DNA from 3 places in the Enterobacter oligotrophicus genome. Region 3 is predicted to be linked to each of the others. Evidence: predicted binding sites of a transcription regulator. Region 3 holds the regulator's gene; each other region holds the start of a gene.
What was found. The regulator CRP, encoded in region 3, controls carbon source genes, mostly activating them, when cyclic AMP is high. The targets are predictions, from matches to a motif close to ATGTGANNNNNNTCACAT.
Positions count from the first base shown of each region.

Region 1 (5,575 bases), 590 kb from region 3:
CGCAATGCAGCTCGCCGAACGGCCCCAGAATTTCATCATCGGTAAAGCTATATTCATTACCGTCATGATTTAACTCTTCGCGCAGCGCCATCAGCAGCTCAGCATCTTCATACTCTGGCCTGCTCAGCACGCCAAGACCATAAATCAGCTTCAGGCGCACCGATAAATCGCCCAGCGGTCCGTCTCCGTCCAGTAACGGTTCTACAGCATACTTTACCGCATAGTCGTCTTTGCGAAACACCTGAAGTACCAGAATGTTCACCGCTTCGGTTAACAGCTCAACCGCGGCAATCAGGAAACTTCGTACGGTTTTGCCAGCATTCAGACGCTCAAGCACACGATTTTCAAAGGCCTGGGTTTGTTCCATTATTGCCTGCATATCTGACAATCTGTAATTTGGGCGCAGGCTAACCTGCGCCGCACTCTGCATCATTTGGTTGCGTTGTATGCGTTAACCGCCTCCACAACCACGTCGCTGTTGGCATCCAGACCGGAAACCTGCGCCAGCGCAGCCTGTGCGCCTTTGCTGTCAATCAGCTCTGCCAGCTCAATCGCCTGTGGGTCCTGCTCGCTGCGGTAGTGCATCGCGGCGGCAATCCCTTTCACCAGGTTGGCATGTGGCAGGCCGTATTCCAGCGTGCCCAGTAGCGGCTTAATCAGACGATCGCCTGCGCTCAGTTTACGCAACGGCTGACGGCCCACGCGCTCAACGTCATCTTTCAGATACGGGTTTTCAAAACGACCGAGGATTTTCTGGATGTATGCTGCGTGTTTGTCAGCATCAAAACCGTAGCGTTTGATCAGCACCGCACCGCTCTCTTCCATCGCACCTTTTACCACAGCGCGGATGTTCTCATCGAGGATCGCGTCACGGATGGTCTGATGACCGGCCAATTTTCCGAGGTACGCGGTTATAGCATGCCCGGTGTTCAGCGTGAAGAGTTTACGTTCGACAAATGCCATCAGATTATCCGTTAATTCCATTCCCGGAATGGTCGGCAACGCACCCTTAAACTGAGTTTTATCGACGATCCACTCGCTGAAGGTTTCAACAGTCACTTCCAGCGGGTCGTTGGTGGCAGATTCTGACGGCGGGACGATACGGTCAACGGCGGAATCAACAAACCCGACATGTGCTTCAACCCAGGCTTTATCTTCATCCGCGACGGCAGCGAGAACGTGGCCTTTCAACTGCGTGGTGCCGCGCACCATGTTTTCACAGGCGATGATGTTCAGCGGCGCTTCAATGCCCTGCGCTTTACGCTTAGCCAGACCTTTTGCCACCGCAGGGGCAATGCGCTCAAGTACCACCGGACCCACCGCGGTGGTGACCAGATCAACGCTGGCAATCAGGTCGATAACGTCGTCGCCGATGCTGCTCACCGCGTTCACGCCAGACACCGTCTCGACCTGCTCATTTTCGCCTACCACGTGGACCTGATAGCTATGACGGGCATTCAGGGCGTCAAGCACCACCTGGTTCACATCGGCGAATGTCAGCGTAATACCCGCGTCTGCCAGCAGTTTGCCGATAAAACCACGACCAATATTACCTGCGCCAAAATGTAATGCTTTCATAGTATTAACCTTCATCAATGTTTTTACCCGAGAGGGCTGGGGTGAGGCTTTTCCCTCACCCTAGCCCTCTCCCCGGTGGGGAGAGGGAAGAGAACTTACTTGTTCAGCAGTGCCAGCACTTCTTCCACGCTGGTGGTATTGGCCAGACGTTCAATAACCGTTTCGTCATCCAGAGCATTGGTCAGGCTGGTAATCACCTGAATGTGCTCGTTGTTACGTGCGGCGATACCAATCACCAGACGGGCGATGTCGTCTTCTTCTTCACCGAAGCGCACGCCATCCGGATACTGACAGAACACCACGCCGGTTTTCAGCACGCGGTCTTTCGCTTCAACCGTACCGTGTGGAACCGCGATGGATTCGCCCAGGTAGGTTGGCGTCAGTTTTTCACGTTCCAGCATTGCGTCAACATATTCAGGCTGAACGTAGCCACCTTTCACCAGTTGCTCACCGGCAAAGCGAATCGCCTCTTCTTTGGTGCTTGCGGTACGGCCGAGGAAGATGTTCTCCGCACCCAGTTTAAACAGGTGGGCGTTGCTCTCGTCGAAGCTGTCCTGCAGGCTGCTACGTACTTTGACTTCATTGTCTTCGTGACGCTGCGCCGCGACCAGACGCTCAGTCAGGCTGGTGTACAGGCCGCTGTCGAGGAAGTTGGTCAGCGAAATGTGCTGTGCCTGTGGCACCTGACGCATGGCGCGTTCGGTCAGATCGCGGTGCGTAATGACCAGGTCAACATCCGGCGGCAGGCTGTTAATCGCGCTGTTGGTGACAGAGATGTTGGTCAGGCCCGCATCCTGCACTTTTTTACGCAGCACGCCCGCACCCATTGCACTGGAACCCATACCGGCGTCGCAGGCAACGATGATTTTACGCACGTGGCTCAGGTCGTTAGAGACATCGCCAGCCGCCAGCGGCGTTGCGCCTTTGGATTCAGCTTTCATGTCATGCATACGACGGGTTGCTGCTTCGATGTCGTCGTCTTCTTTCACTTTGCTGGTTTTCAGCAGAATAGACGCGACGACGAAGGAGACCGCCATTGCCGCACAGATTGCCGCGATGTTAGCGAAGTAAGCACCTTTCGGCGTCATCGCCAGAACAGCCAGGATGGAGCCTGGAGAGGCCGGGGAAACCAGGCCGCCGTTCAGCACGCTCAGGGTGAATACGCCAGTCATACCACCGAGGATAACGGCCAGGATCAGACGTGGGTTCATCAGCACGTATGGGAAGTAAATTTCGTGGATACCGCCCAGGAAGTGGATGATAGCCGCACCGCCCGCAGACTGCTTCGCGCTGCCGCGACCAAAGAACATATACGCCAGCAGAACGCCCATACCCGGACCAGGGTTGGCTTCAATCAGGAAGAAGATGGACTTGCCGAGGTCATGAGACTGCTGAATACCCAGCGGTGAGAAGATACCGTGGTTGATGGCGTTGTTAAGGAACAGGATTTTCGCCGGTTCAACAAAGATAGACGCCAGCGGCAGCATGTCGTGCGCAACCATGAAGTTAACGCCCGCAGCCAGAATTTTGGACAGCACTTCAACCGCAGGACCAATGCCGAGGAACGCCAGAATCGCGAGGATCATCCCGATGATGCCCGCAGAGAAGTTGTTCACCAGCATTTCGAAGCCGGATTTGATTTTACCATCAACCCAGACGTCGAATTTCTTAATCGCCCAGCCGCCCAGAGGACCGGCAATCATGGCACCGAGGAACATCGGCATATCCGCGCCGACGATCACACCCATCGTTGTGATGGCACCCACTACGCCACCACGGTCACCGCCCACCAGACGACCACCGGTATAACCGATGAGCAGAGGCAGCAGGTAGGTAATCATTGGGCCAACGAGCTTCGCCAGCGTTTCGTTAGGCAACCACCCTGTCGGAATGAACAATGCAGTGATAATACCCCACGCGATAAACGCGCCGATATTTGGCATCACCATGTTGCTGAGGAAACGACCAAAGCTTTGAACTTTGATCTTGAAATCGGATGACATAAAACACCCCTTCTTATGTTTACGCTTAGGCTTGCGGCCCGAGGTTTATCGTTAATGTGCGGCGGCAGAGGTAGCCGGGCCCTGTTCTGATGCTGTGAAATCTGGCACTGAATCGTTCAACTGTCCAGACACCGGAAATTTGTGTGATCTTAGTCACGTAAATGTAGGGGGTGGGGTGATTATTGATGTGATGTTGATCACATATCTGGTGCGTAAAAAAAATACAACGGTCAGAAATAAGCCAGAAAGCCCCTTGTTTTGTGATTAATGTCACATTTGAATGTCGTTGGTTTGTTTCTGGATTGTGACTGAATTCACAAAATATTTTGATGCAGAATTCTCCGGATGTGATCGCCAACAACTTCTGCTTTACGGTCAACGCAGAATGAAAGAAAGCAACACCGTTAACTTAACTAAAACATCTCTCTAATGTGGTATAGCGAAAAGCATAAACCTGCCTTTTTTCATCGCTTGATCCATACTGACCTCTTTGTGGACATCAAGGATAAGCAATGAAACTCATCGGCAGTTACACCAGTCCCTTCGTGCGTAAAATCTCGATCCTTCTGCTGGAGAAAGGGATTGAATTTGAATTCGTGAATGAACAGCCTTATAACGCAGAGAATGGCGTTGCGCAGTACAACCCGCTGGGGAAAGTGCCAGCGCTGGTGGCAGACGACGGTGAATACTGGTTTGATTCCCCCATCATTGCAGAGTATATCGAGCTTCTTGATATCGCTCCGGCTATGCTGCCGCAAGAGCCAAAAGCTGCGCTGGCGTTAAAGCAAATTGAAGCTCTGGCCGATGGCATTATGGATGCAGCGCTTGCCTCCGTGCGCGAGCAGGCCAGACCAGCAGCCCAGCAGTCGGAAACCGAGCTTCTGCGCCAGCGTGAGAAAATCAGCCGTAGCCTGGACAGGTGCGAACAATTAATCCGGGACGGCAACATCCAGAATGATGACGTGAACCTGGCGACGATTGCCATCGCCTGCGCCATCGGCTACCTCAATTTCCGTCGCGTCTCTCCTGGCTGGTGCGTTGAGCGCCCGTTGCTGGTGAAGCTGGCGGAGACGCTCTTCCAGCGCGAAAGTTTTGCCCGTACCGAACCGCCAAAGGCTTGATTCGGGTTATAACACTTCATGGCCGGAGGCTGTACAATCCCTCCTCATGTTGACTCCCTCTCCCGTCGGGAGGGGGGATGATATTTACTCGCCAGGCGCTTTCATGACTACTCATCACTCGCTCTACAGCCAAATTCCTGCTACCGATCGCCTTCTTCGTGAGCCTGACTTCCTTACCGTGCTGGCGCGCTTTGGTCATACCGCCACGGTCGACGTGCTGCGCCAGTTGCAGGACGAAGCCCGCCTGCATATCCAGACAGAAAACGCGCTGCCGGGCTGGTGTGCAGGCTGGGGGCAAGAGGCGGAACGGCGGCTGTCTGCGAACGCGCAAGGTGCCCTGCGTCCGGTGATCAATCTGACGGGGACGGTGTTACATACCAACCTGGGACGGGCGCAGCAGGCCGAAGAGGCAGTGGCTGCGGTGACACAGGCCATGCGCTCACCGGTTACGCTGGAGTACGATCTCGACGGTGCCGGACGCGGCCATCGTGACAGGGCGCTGGCAGATATACTCTGTCAACTGACCGGTGCAGAAGACGCCTGCATTGTGAATAACAACGCCGCAGCAGTGCTGCTGATGCTGGCTGCCACGGCGGGTGGTAAAGAGGTCGTCGTTTCACGTGGTGAGCTGGTGGAGATTGGCGGTGCGTTTCGCATCCCGGACGTTATGCGCCAGGCGGGCTGCACGCTGCACGAAGTGGGCACCACCAACCGTACCCATGCGAAAGATTATCGCGCCGCGGTGAACGAAAACACCGCGTTGCTGATGAAGGTACACACCAGCAACTACCACATCGAAGGCTTTACCAAAGCGGTGGAAGAGGCTGAACTGGCCGCGATCGGGCATGAACTGAATGTGCCGGTGATTGCCGA
Region 1 covers NZ_AP019007.1:2,642,630-2,648,204, forward strand. The annotation lists gene mtlR (mannitol operon repressor MtlR) at 1-433, opposite strand, end outside; gene mtlD (mannitol-1-phosphate 5-dehydrogenase) at 430-1,578, opposite strand; gene EoCCA6_RS12680 (PTS mannitol transporter subunit IICBA) at 1,674-3,581, opposite strand; gene EoCCA6_RS12685 (glutathione S-transferase) at 4,094-4,702, shown strand; gene selA (L-seryl-tRNA(Sec) selenium transferase) at 4,806-5,575, shown strand, end outside.
Region 1: EoCCA6_RS12685 (glutathione S-transferase) is a predicted target of CRP. The motif match lies at 3,840-3,857, and genes of this name have one in related genera.

Region 2 (5,575 bases), 1.9 Mb from region 3:
CAAACTAATCAGAAGGGAAGGACGATGGCGGCGAAGTACATCACCATAGCGCGGGAAATTAAAAAACGCATTATCAGCCAGCAATATGCCGCCAATGAACCGCTGCCGGACCAGTTTGCGCTGGCGGCGGAGTTCAGTACCAGCCGGATGACCATTCAGCAGGCGATGCGCCAGTTGATCGTTGAAGGGCTGGTTTATACCCGTCAGGGGCAGGGAACCTTTATTCGAAAAAACTTCCTGCAATTGTCGCAGTGGGATCTCTCCGGCAGCGACTATTTTGGCGCGACGAAAACCTGGGAACATCTGGGGACGGTAAGCAGTCAGGTGGTCCATTTCGAGCTGCGCTTCCCGAACGAGAAAGAGCAGGCCTCGCTGATGATAAATGCGGATACACCGATCTATGATTTCATTCGTCTGCGCCTGCTAAACGGCGAGCCGATGTCGCTGGATTCCACGGTGATGCCGCTCAACCTGGTGCCTGGTCTGAATAAAAGCCACCTTGAAGGCTCGGTATTTCAGTACGTTCAGGAGACGCTGGGGTTGAAAATTATGGGCTCCTATCGCGTAGTGCGCGCGTTAAAGCCGAATGCGCTGGATATGCAGCACCTGATTTGCGAGCAAAGCGATCCGGTGCTGGAGGTGGAGCAGGTGATCTATCTTGAAGATGGTACGCCGCTGGAGTATGCCCACTGCCACTATCGGTACGACCACGGCGGGATCGTGATCGTGAATAACGGATAAAAAAAAGCGGGCATCGAAGCCCGCTTTTTTAATGTTTCGCGATTAATTCAAACGCACCGGCATACCGGAACGGTTCTGAATCGCCTGATCAACCACGGCCGTTTCGACATCCGGCTGAGAGGTGACGGTCTGTACCGCACTGGTCAGATTAATCGGTACGATTTCGTTGTTGTTAATCTGGTCTTCGCTGGTGGACAGCGGGTTGTGTACTTCGATGTAACGGCTACCGTCCGGTTCGGAGGTCGCTTTAACCGGTTCGTTAATGAACTGGACGCGGGTGCCGACCGGCACGTTTTCGAACAGGAACTTGATGTCGTCGTTACGCAGACGCACACAGCCGTGGCTGACGCGCAGGCCGATACCGAAGTTAGCGTTAGTGCCGTGGATGGCATACAGACGACCAATGTACAGCGCGTACAGACCCATAGGGTTATCCGGGCCTGCAGGCACAACGGCCGGCAGCGGTTCACCCGCCGCGATGTATTCTGCGTGCATTTTGGCCGTTGGGGTCCAGGTTGGGCCTGCTTTCTTACGCTCCACTTTGGTCGTCCAGTTCAGCGGGGTGTCTTTGCCCAACTGGCCGATACCGATTGGCAGCACGATCACGGTGTTGGTGCCTTTCGGGTAGTAGTACAGACGCATTTCCGCGCTGTTGATCACGATACCTTCATGTACGGTATCCGGCAGGATCAACTGCTGAGGAATGTTCAGCACCGTACCGGCTTTTGGCAGATACGGGTCAACGCCTGGGTTGGCTTCCAGCATGTTAGACAGACCGAGCTGGTACTGTGCAGCGAAGTATTCCAGTGGCTGAGAGTTGCCTTCCGGCACAATCACCACCTGGTTTTGACCCACCAGACGGCTACCGTCTGTCGGCAGGGGATACGTCACCGCAGACGCGGTCTTACAAAAACCTACTACGGCTAACGCCGCCGCAAAAAGCGTTGTTAATTTCATGTTCATGTTGTGCGAGGTATCTGAGCCACTCTGGCGATTGGTTGAATAAGTCTGAATCTGTGATGGGAGCGCATTATATGTGCATTCCCGCTAACAGGGAATTCAGATGTGTACGAAATCACATTTTTTTCGAATTTGTTAAAGTTTAGTGGATAGTCGCAACACGGGATCTCAATTCGGAATTGTGGCATAAGGCTGTGTTTATCGCACTTTCACTGCCATCTCCGTGTTAGTTATCAGCAACGTCACACTCTCCTCGATTTTTGACACATAAGCAAAATTGGAGCACTGGCTCGTAGCCAGGCGCATATGCCTGTGAGTTCATTCTCCGCATGAGCGCTGAAGCGTGATGGGAACGGTAGAGAGTTTATCATGGGCACTTACAATCGGTTTAGCAGGAGCCAGATGCGGTTTAAAATATCCTTTAAGTAAAGGGTATATTTGCTAATCTATTGATAATTATATTGTTAGCCTTAAATGATGATCTTGCATCATCGTGCCTTTGCTAAGTAATCCTTAGTGAAATTGTATCTATAAACTAAGAAAATCTTAGTGAAAGAATTGGGCTGAGGTTTTTATGCTTATAAAAAGGCTGAAAGAAGCACGTCTTAGGGCAGGGCTTTCCCAGGAAAAACTGGGGATACTTGCTGGCATTGATGAGGCTTCAGCCAGTGCAAGAATGAACCAATATGAGAGAGGAAAGCACGCGCCTGATTACGAAATGGCTAATAGATTAGCGAAGGTGCTGCAAGTTCCCGTTTCCTACTTTTATACACAGGAAGACGATCTGGCACAGGTGATTTTAAAATGGAGTGAATTAAGTGAATCAGAAAGAAAGACATTTCTACTTTCTGATAAAGACGAGGACTGAATAAGTAAAATTCTAATTTATAATAATCACAGGAATGAATCATGATGAAAGTAGTAAAAATGGTGAAGATCCCGCCTTTAGCTCAAGATGATGATTTGGAGTTTGAGGCGCTATCAGAAAAAGGCCAGGTCGGTCATATAAATAAATCTATAGCTCATTGGTTTAGTGATTATTATGCAGGTTATAGTAATCGTTTTAATAGTTATGAATATATACAAAATTATATTCAAAAGGAGCATTTAAATTGGGATTTTGCTCCTAATACTAATGTGATTGCGACAAAATTTTCTGCCCAGTTGAGATCGTTATCTTTAAAGGATTTCTCATTTTTACTGTGTCATACTGGTTATATACCCGAAATATATAAAGCTGACTCAAGCCAGGAGACACTTTACTCTAAATTAGTTGAAGCAATGGTGAATGAGTGGGCTATTCGAATGGGTTTTATCTATTCATCATTGCCTACTCAGAAATCAAGTAAAGAAGATATTACTATTTCGGATGGGAACAATATTATTGTTGCTGATGCTAAATCTTACCGTTTAGGAAGAAGCCAGGCTGCGCCAAATGTAAAAGATGCACTCAAAAAAGGAGATATCGCAAAGTGGTTGGCGTATTATGATCAATCCAGGTATAACCGTATCGGTGGGCTTGTAGCATTTCCATCACAACATGACTGGAAGAACGGAAGTGATTTTTATCTATATTTGACAGATAAAAGTTCTCCAATCATCATGTTGTTTTATGAGCATATGGCTTTTATGCTATTAGCAGGCATGAATAAAGATGATTTGTTGGGCTTTTATCGTAATCATAAAGACATTTTCCCGAATGAAGTATTTAATAAAGTTGGATCAAGAAAAATATATTTTGATAAGTTAGAACAACATTTGCTTAATTGTGGAAAATTAAAATGGTCTGAGTTCTCAGAAACTGCTGACGTAATAGCAAGCGAAAAAGCTACATCAACACTTTTATCGTTAAATAATTTCCTGACAGAGGAAAAAGCGAGGGCTCTTACATGGGCCGAGTCTCTTTCTGCTGATGAGGCAAAAAGGCAGCTAGCTGATATAAAATATCAGCTAGGCAATCAACATCTTTTAAGGCAAAGAGATAATATTAGTTTTTTCAGGAAGCTAATCAAATAAAGATATAGTCTGTTTTGACTTTGAAAGTCTTTCATTCATGATCGAAAAAGTATTTAAATCTTTTTCGATCATAATAAAATCTCGATTTAAATTCATTGCAGCTATTGCGGTTGAGCCGCTACCTGCAAACGGATCTAAAACAACTTGTCCAGGAACAGTAACTAATGAAATTAACGTCTCTAACAATTTTACTGGTTTCTGAGCATCATGAAGCCCACCTTCTTTAGGTGCCATCCCTATCTCAAGTACATTATTAAAATGTCCAGTCATTTCTTCGAACGCAAATTGATTATATGCACCCAGTTTATGCTCAAGAACGTTGTCAGCAATGGTGTGTTTATAAGGTTTGAAACACCATATGATTGGCTCAAAAACAGGTCTTAAGTTACCAATACGCCAACCATCCCAGTGAAGGGACTCTTCCTGCATCCCTCTACGCTCATAAACGATACTTAATCGCTGCGCTCTATGAGTAGCTTTAGGTTTTATCCAGGATAACATGTCTCTGAAGTTAAAGCCGGCATCCTCTAATGCGACAATGCATCTTGGCGCAAATCTTCTGCCAGCAAAAACAAAGGCTGTACCGCCAGGTTTTAAAACCCTTAACCATTCAGATGCCCATGTTTGACACCATTGGTAGTATTCAACTGGAATTTTTCTATCAGCATCTGACCATCCATTAATTGGTTTTCCTCTGCGTTTAAAAACAGCTCCTGCTTGTTTTTGGGCTGGACTGTTTCCTAAGTATGCTGTATTCGTGTTTTTATGTAATACATCCCAGTCGTCAGCACCTATACCATAAGGAATGTCACTCAGAATAAGGTCTATACTATTAGCTTCTAGTTTTTTTAACTCGTTTATTGAGTCTGCATTTATTAATAACTCTTTGCGCATTTCATTTTAACCTTAAAAAGATGACGAGCGTATATTAACACATGGCAGAGTAACAGTAAAATTCATTAAAACTGCTTGCTGATGTTCACGGTGCCTACGGTAGTTCATAATATTCGTCATTATATTTTGCCAGTTTATAGCCATCCTCTGGTATTTTAATAATATGGAGTTTTCATATTAATTACTTTTATAAATGTCGAACCCGAATTTTATGTTTGTTCTCTTGTAAATGATTAAATTGTATAAATTTTTTATGAGCTAAAAATATCGTTTTGTTTGATATAAACGATATCGTATGTTTCTCTGTTCCGATCCATCTTTCTCCGTAATTCTCTTCAGACAAGGGTAACTGATAACACTTACCCGGTCGTTGACAGTCCCCCTGGTTTAGTCAGCAGCGAAGCGATAGAGGTACTGTTTTGCAGGATCGATTTAACGATCTGTAGAGTCATGTCGATGCTTTTGCGATCCGATCTTGCTCGATTGCTTCGGGCGTATCAGCGAGTAAGGGTCTGTTTCCCTCTTTGTATGCTGAGATTCCGAGGTTTTGAAAGCTCTTCTCTGATAGAATCAAAGTATTCGCATGTGCATACTGTTCAGCTCAGCAAGTTCTGTTTGGCGTCTTACCGGAACGCTTCGTTCTTGCTTCTTTGATGAGAATCTTATGTAAGAGTATGCTTATATTTTTTGTTTCATAACCATCTCAGTAACTTACAAGAGAGTATCAATTTTGCTTCTTTGCAACAACGTCACTATGCAGTTTGGCAGTAAGCCGCTGTTCGAAAACATTTCCGTCAAATTTGGCGGCGGCAACCGTTACGGCCTGATTGGTGCCAACGGTAGCGGCAAATCCACCTTTATGAAGATCCTCGGCGGCGACTTAGAGCCAACGCTTGGCAACGTATCGCTCGACCCTAACGAGCGCATCGGTAAGCTGCGTCAGGATCAGTTCGCCTTCGAAGAG
Region 2 covers NZ_AP019007.1:3,981,949-3,987,523, forward strand. The annotation lists gene EoCCA6_RS19070 (PTS sugar transporter subunit IIC) at 1-8, shown strand, start outside; gene EoCCA6_RS19075 (GntR family transcriptional regulator) at 25-741, shown strand; gene ldtB (L,D-transpeptidase) at 784-1,704, opposite strand; gene EoCCA6_RS19085 (helix-turn-helix domain-containing protein) at 2,276-2,569, shown strand; gene EoCCA6_RS19090 (HindIII family type II restriction endonuclease) at 2,611-3,717, shown strand; gene EoCCA6_RS19095 (DNA-methyltransferase) at 3,706-4,611, opposite strand; gene EoCCA6_RS19100 (ABC-F family ATPase) at 5,342-5,575, shown strand, end outside.
Region 2: ldtB (L,D-transpeptidase) is a predicted target of CRP. The motif match lies at 1,805-1,822, and genes of this name have one in related genera.

Region 3 (5,575 bases):
CATCGCCGTTATGACCCAAATCATTCCATCAGACTTCGACATTGCAGCCGAAGAGAGCGCCGGATTCGTGCCGATGCGCGGCGTGGCTAACCCGCACCTGCAGACCATGCTGCCGCGCCTGATCCGCCGCAAGCTACAGTTCACCCCACACTGGCAACGCCTTGAGTTGCCGGACGGTGATTTTGTGGATCTCGCCTGGAGCGAAGCACCAGACCAGGCCCGCCATAAACCGCGTCTGGTTGTTTTTCATGGTCTGGAAGGCAGCCTGAATAGCCCTTACGCACACGGGTTGATTCAGGCGGCAAAAGCGCGCGGCTGGCTCGGCGTGGTGATGCATTTTCGCGGCTGCAGCGGCGAGCCGAACCGCCAGAAACGCATTTACCACTCCGGTGAAACCGAAGACGGCACCTGGTTTTTATGCTGGCTGAGGGAGAACTTTGGCACAGTGCCAACCGCAGCCGTGGGCTACTCGCTGGGGGGCAACATGCTGGCCTGCCTGCTGGCCAAAGAGGGTGACGCGGTGCCGCTGGAGGCGGCGGTAATTGTTTCCGCGCCGTTTATGCTGGAGCAGTGCAGCTACCATATGGAAAAAGGGTTTTCACGGGTGTATCAGCGCTACCTTCTTAACCTGCTGAAAGCCAACGCGGCTCGCAAACTTAAGGCGTATCCGGATACATTGCCCGTCAGCCTGCAACAGCTCAAGCGCGTGAAGCGTCTGCGCGAGTTTGACGATCTGATCACCTCGAAGATCCACGGCTTTGCGGATGCCATTGACTACTACCGTCAGTGCAGCGCGATGCCGTTATTGAACCAAATCACAAAGCCGACGCTGATTATCCACGCCAAAGATGACCCGTTTATGGATCACCACTCTATTCCGGCACCCGACCATTTACCGGCAAACGTGCAGTATCAACTTACGGAATACGGCGGACACGTCGGCTTCGTTGGCGGCACGCTGCGTCGACCCAAAATGTGGCTGGAAACGCGCATTCCTGACTGGTTAACGGCTTATCTGGACGGTAAACAATGATTATTCCCTGGCAGGATCTGGCTCCCGAAACGCTCGATAATCTGATTGAAAGTTTTGTATTACGTGAAGGCACCGATTATGGTGAACATGAACGTTCGCTTGAGCAAAAGGTCAGCGATGTGAAGCGCCAGCTCAAAAGCGGCGACGTGGTGCTGGTGTGGTCCGAACTGCATGAGACAGTCAATATCATGCCCCGCAACGCGTTTCACGGCTGAGCTTAAAACCTTTCCAGTCAGGGAGTTGCTATGTCTGCCAGACATCCGGTTATTGCCGTAACGGGTTCGAGTGGTGCGGGAACCACCACCACCAGCCTCGCCTTTCGCAAGATTTTCGCCCAGCTGAATTTACGGGCGGCAGAGGTCGAAGGCGACAGCTTTCACCGCTACACGCGCCCGGAGATGGACATGGCCATCCGCAAGGCGCGCGATCTGGGTAAACACATCAGCTATTTCGGCCCGGAGGCCAATGATTTCGGCCTGCTGGAGCAAACCTTCGCTGAATACGGTCAGAGCGGTAAAGGGCAATCCCGTAAATACCTGCATACCTACGATGAAGCCGTTCCCTGGAACCAGGTGCCGGGGACGTTCACGCCCTGGCAGCCGCTGCCGGAACCGACCGACGTGCTGTTTTATGAAGGGCTACACGGCGGCGTGGTCACGCCACAGCACGACGTGGCGCGCCATGTGGATCTGCTGGTCGGCGTAGTGCCGATCGTTAACCTCGAGTGGATACAGAAGCTGACGCGTGACATGAGCGAGCGCGGCCATTCGCGTGAAGCGGTGATGGATTCGGTGGTACGCTCCATGGAAGATTACATCAACTACCTCACGCCGCAGTTCTCCCGTACCCACATTAACTTCCAGCGCGTGCCGACGGTGGACACCTCTAACCCGTTCGCCGCCAAAAGTATCCCGTCGCTGGATGAGAGCTTTGTGGTGATCCATTTCCGCAATCTCGAAGATATCGATTACCCCTGGCTGCTGGCGATGCTGCAGGGCTCGTTTATTTCTCACATGAATACATTGGTGGTGCCGGGCGGGAAAATGGGGCTGGCGATGGAGTTAATTATGACACCGCTGGTGCAGCGGTTGATGGAAGGAAAGCAGATCGCGTGACGCCTGTTACCGGATGGCGTTTCGCTTATCCGGCCTACGTTCGTGCAGTTGTAGGCCCGGTAAGCGCAGCGCCACCGGGCTTTGTTTTAAGCCTCGATCACTTCATACGAATGGGTGATTTTTACCGCTTTCTCCAGCATTAACGCCACAGAGCAGTATTTCTCCGCAGAAAGATCCACCGCGCGTGATACCGCCGCATCTTTCAGCTCCTTGCCGGTAACAATAAAGTGCAGATTAATGTGCGTAAACAGGCGCGGTGCCTCTTCGCGGCGTTCAGACGTGAGTTTGACTTCGCAATCGGTCACATTGTGGCGGCCTTTTTGCAGAATCGACACCACGTCGATTGCGCTGCATCCGCCCGCCGCCATCAGCACCATCTCCATCGGGCTTGGGGCTTTGTCGCCGGAGTTCCCGTCCATCAAAATCTGGTGTCCTGAAGCGGACTCGCCCAGGAACGTTAACCCTTCAACCCACTTTACACGCGCTTGCATATTCATTAACTCCAACGTTGCATTTTTGGTGACAGATTACGCGCGCGTTACATTTCTCGCAACGGAAGGCGACCTGCATCATGCTGAAGCGAGACACCAGGAGACACGCGGCTAAAGCTATGCTAAAACACTCTGGATGCTACAGTAATACATTGACGTTACACATGTATGCAGAGGACATCAAACTTTACTGGCTGCGAAACGTTACGACAGCCGACTTCCCAGGGTATGGGTAAGAATTCGATTGCAACCCCAGAGTCCGGATGCATCTTATGACTCTGGTGACAGCTTATAACAGAGGATAACAGCGCATGGTGCTTGGCAAACCGCAAACAGACCCGACTCTCGAATGGTTCTTGTCTCATTGCCACATTCATAAGTACCCATCGAAAAGCACTCTGATTCACCAGGGTGAAAAAGCCGAAACGTTGTATTACATCGTTAAAGGCTCGGTGGCAGTGCTGATCAAAGATGAAGAAGGGAAAGAGATGATCCTTTCTTATCTGAACCAGGGCGATTTCATCGGTGAACTGGGCCTGTTTGAAGAGGGCCAGGAACGTAGCGCCTGGGTTCGTGCAAAAACAGCATGTGAAGTGGCTGAAATTTCCTACAAGAAATTCCGTCAGTTGATCCAGGTTAACCCGGACATCCTGATGCGTCTTTCTTCCCAGATGGCTCGCCGTCTGCAGGTCACGTCTGAGAAAGTGGGTAACCTCGCCTTCCTGGACGTTACCGGCCGTATCGCGCAGACGCTGCTGAACCTGGCGAAACAGCCAGACGCCATGACCCACCCTGACGGCATGCAAATTAAAATTACCCGTCAGGAAATTGGTCAGATCGTCGGTTGCTCCCGCGAAACAGTGGGCCGTATCCTGAAAATGCTGGAAGACCAGAACCTGATCTCTGCCCACGGTAAAACTATCGTGGTTTACGGAACCCGTTAATTCCGGCCAAACGGCGTGCCATCGCAAGGTGGCACGCCGTTTTTGTCTCTATTCCCATGTGGCGCAGGCTGATTTATCACCCGGAAGTTAACTACGCACTGCGACAAACGCTGGTGTTGTGTCTTCCCGTGGCTGTGGGTCTGATCCTCGGACATCTCCAGCAGGGTCTGCTGTTTTCTCTCGTTCCCGCCTGCTGCAACATTGCCGGTCTGGATACGCCGCATAAGCGTTTTTTCAAACGTCTGATTATTGGTGGCTGCCTGTTCGCAGGCTGTAGCCTCGCCGTACAGCTCCTGCTTGCCCGCGATATTCCGCTGCCGTTGATTTTGACCGTGCTGGCGATGACGCTCGGCGTGACCGCCGAAATCAGCTCGCTGCATGCCCGGTTACTCCCCGCTTCGCTGATTGCCGCCATCTTCACTCTGAGCCTTGCGGGCAATATGCCGGTGTGGGAACCGCTGCTGATCTACGCCCTCGGCACGCTGTGGTACGGGCTGTTTAACTGGTTCTGGTTCTGGCTGTGGCGCGAACAACCGCTGCGCGAATCCCTGAGCCTGCTCTATGTGCAGCTTGCAGATTACTGCGAAGCCAAATATACCCTGCTTACCCAGCACACCGATCCGGAAAAATCACTGCCGCCGCTGCTGGCACGTCAGCAAAAAGTGGTCGATCTGATAAGCCAGTGCTATCAGCAATTACACATGCTGGCCGCCAATAAAAACCATGATTACAAGCGGCTGCTGCGTACCTTCCAGGTGGGGCTGGATTTACAGGAGCATATCTCCGTGAGCCTGCATCACCCGGAGGAAGTGCAGAAGCTGGTGGAACGCAGCCACGCCGAAGCGGTGATCCGCTGGAACGCGCAGACCGTTTCTGCGCGCCTGCGGGTACTGGCGGACGATATTCTGTATCACCGCTACCCGACGCGATTTACCATGGACAAACAGCTCGGCGCGCTGGAGAAAATCGCCCGTCAGCACCCGGAAAACCCGGTCGGGCAGTTTGCCGCCTGGCACTTCAGCCGCATCGCCCGCGTGTTGCGCACCCAGCGGCCACTTTACCCTCGCGACCTGATGGCCGATAAACAGAAGCGTCTGCCGCTGCTGCCCGCGCTGAAAAGCTACCTTTCACTGAAATCTGCTGCCCTGCGCAACGCCGCGCGGATAAGCGTGATGCTCAGCATCGCCAGCCTGATGGGCATGGCGCTGCACCTGCCGAAGCCGTACTGGATTTTAATGACGGTACTGTTTGTGACCCAGAACGGCTACGGAGCCACGCGGGTACGCATACTGCATCGGGCAGGCGGAACGATGGCGGGGCTGATTATTGCGGGCGTGACGCTGCACTTCCACGTGCCTGAAGGCTATACGCTGGTGGGTATGCTGGCGATAACGATGGTCAGCTATCTGATTATCCGTAAAAATTACGGCTGGGCGATGGTGGGCTTTACAGTCACGGCGGTGTATACCCTGCAACTGCTGACGCTCAACGGCGAGCAGTTTATTATCGCCCGTCTGGTTGATACGCTGATTGGCTGCCTGATCGCCTTTGGCGGTATGGTCTGGCTGTGGCCGCAGTGGCAGAGCGGGTTGCTCAGGCAGAACGCCCACGACGCGCTGGAGGCCGATCAGCAGGCGATCCGCTTAATCCTTAGCGACGACCCGCAGCCCTCCCCGCTGGCGTATCAGCGCATGAAGGTCAACCAGGCACATAACGCCCTGTTTAACTCGCTCAACCAGGCGATGCAGGAGCCGGGGTTTAACGCGCACTATCTGGCTGATATGAAGCTGTGGGTGACGCACAGCCAGTTTATCGTCGAGCATATCAATGCCATGACCACGCTGGCGCGCGAGCATACGATGCTGACGCCGGATCTGGCGCAGCGCTATTTGCAATCGTGTGAAATTGCCCTGCAGCGGTGTCAGCAACGTCTGGAGTACGACGCGCCGGGCGAGTCAGGGGATTCGAATATTCTGGAAGCGCCGGAGACGT
Region 3 covers NZ_AP019007.1:2,052,996-2,058,570, forward strand. The annotation lists gene EoCCA6_RS09980 (hydrolase) at 11-1,033, shown strand; gene EoCCA6_RS09985 (YheU family protein) at 1,030-1,248, shown strand; gene EoCCA6_RS09990 (phosphoribulokinase) at 1,279-2,148, shown strand; gene EoCCA6_RS09995 (OsmC family protein) at 2,235-2,639, opposite strand; gene crp (cAMP-activated global transcriptional regulator CRP) at 2,951-3,583, shown strand; gene EoCCA6_RS10005 (YccS/YhfK family putative transporter) at 3,640-5,575, shown strand, end outside.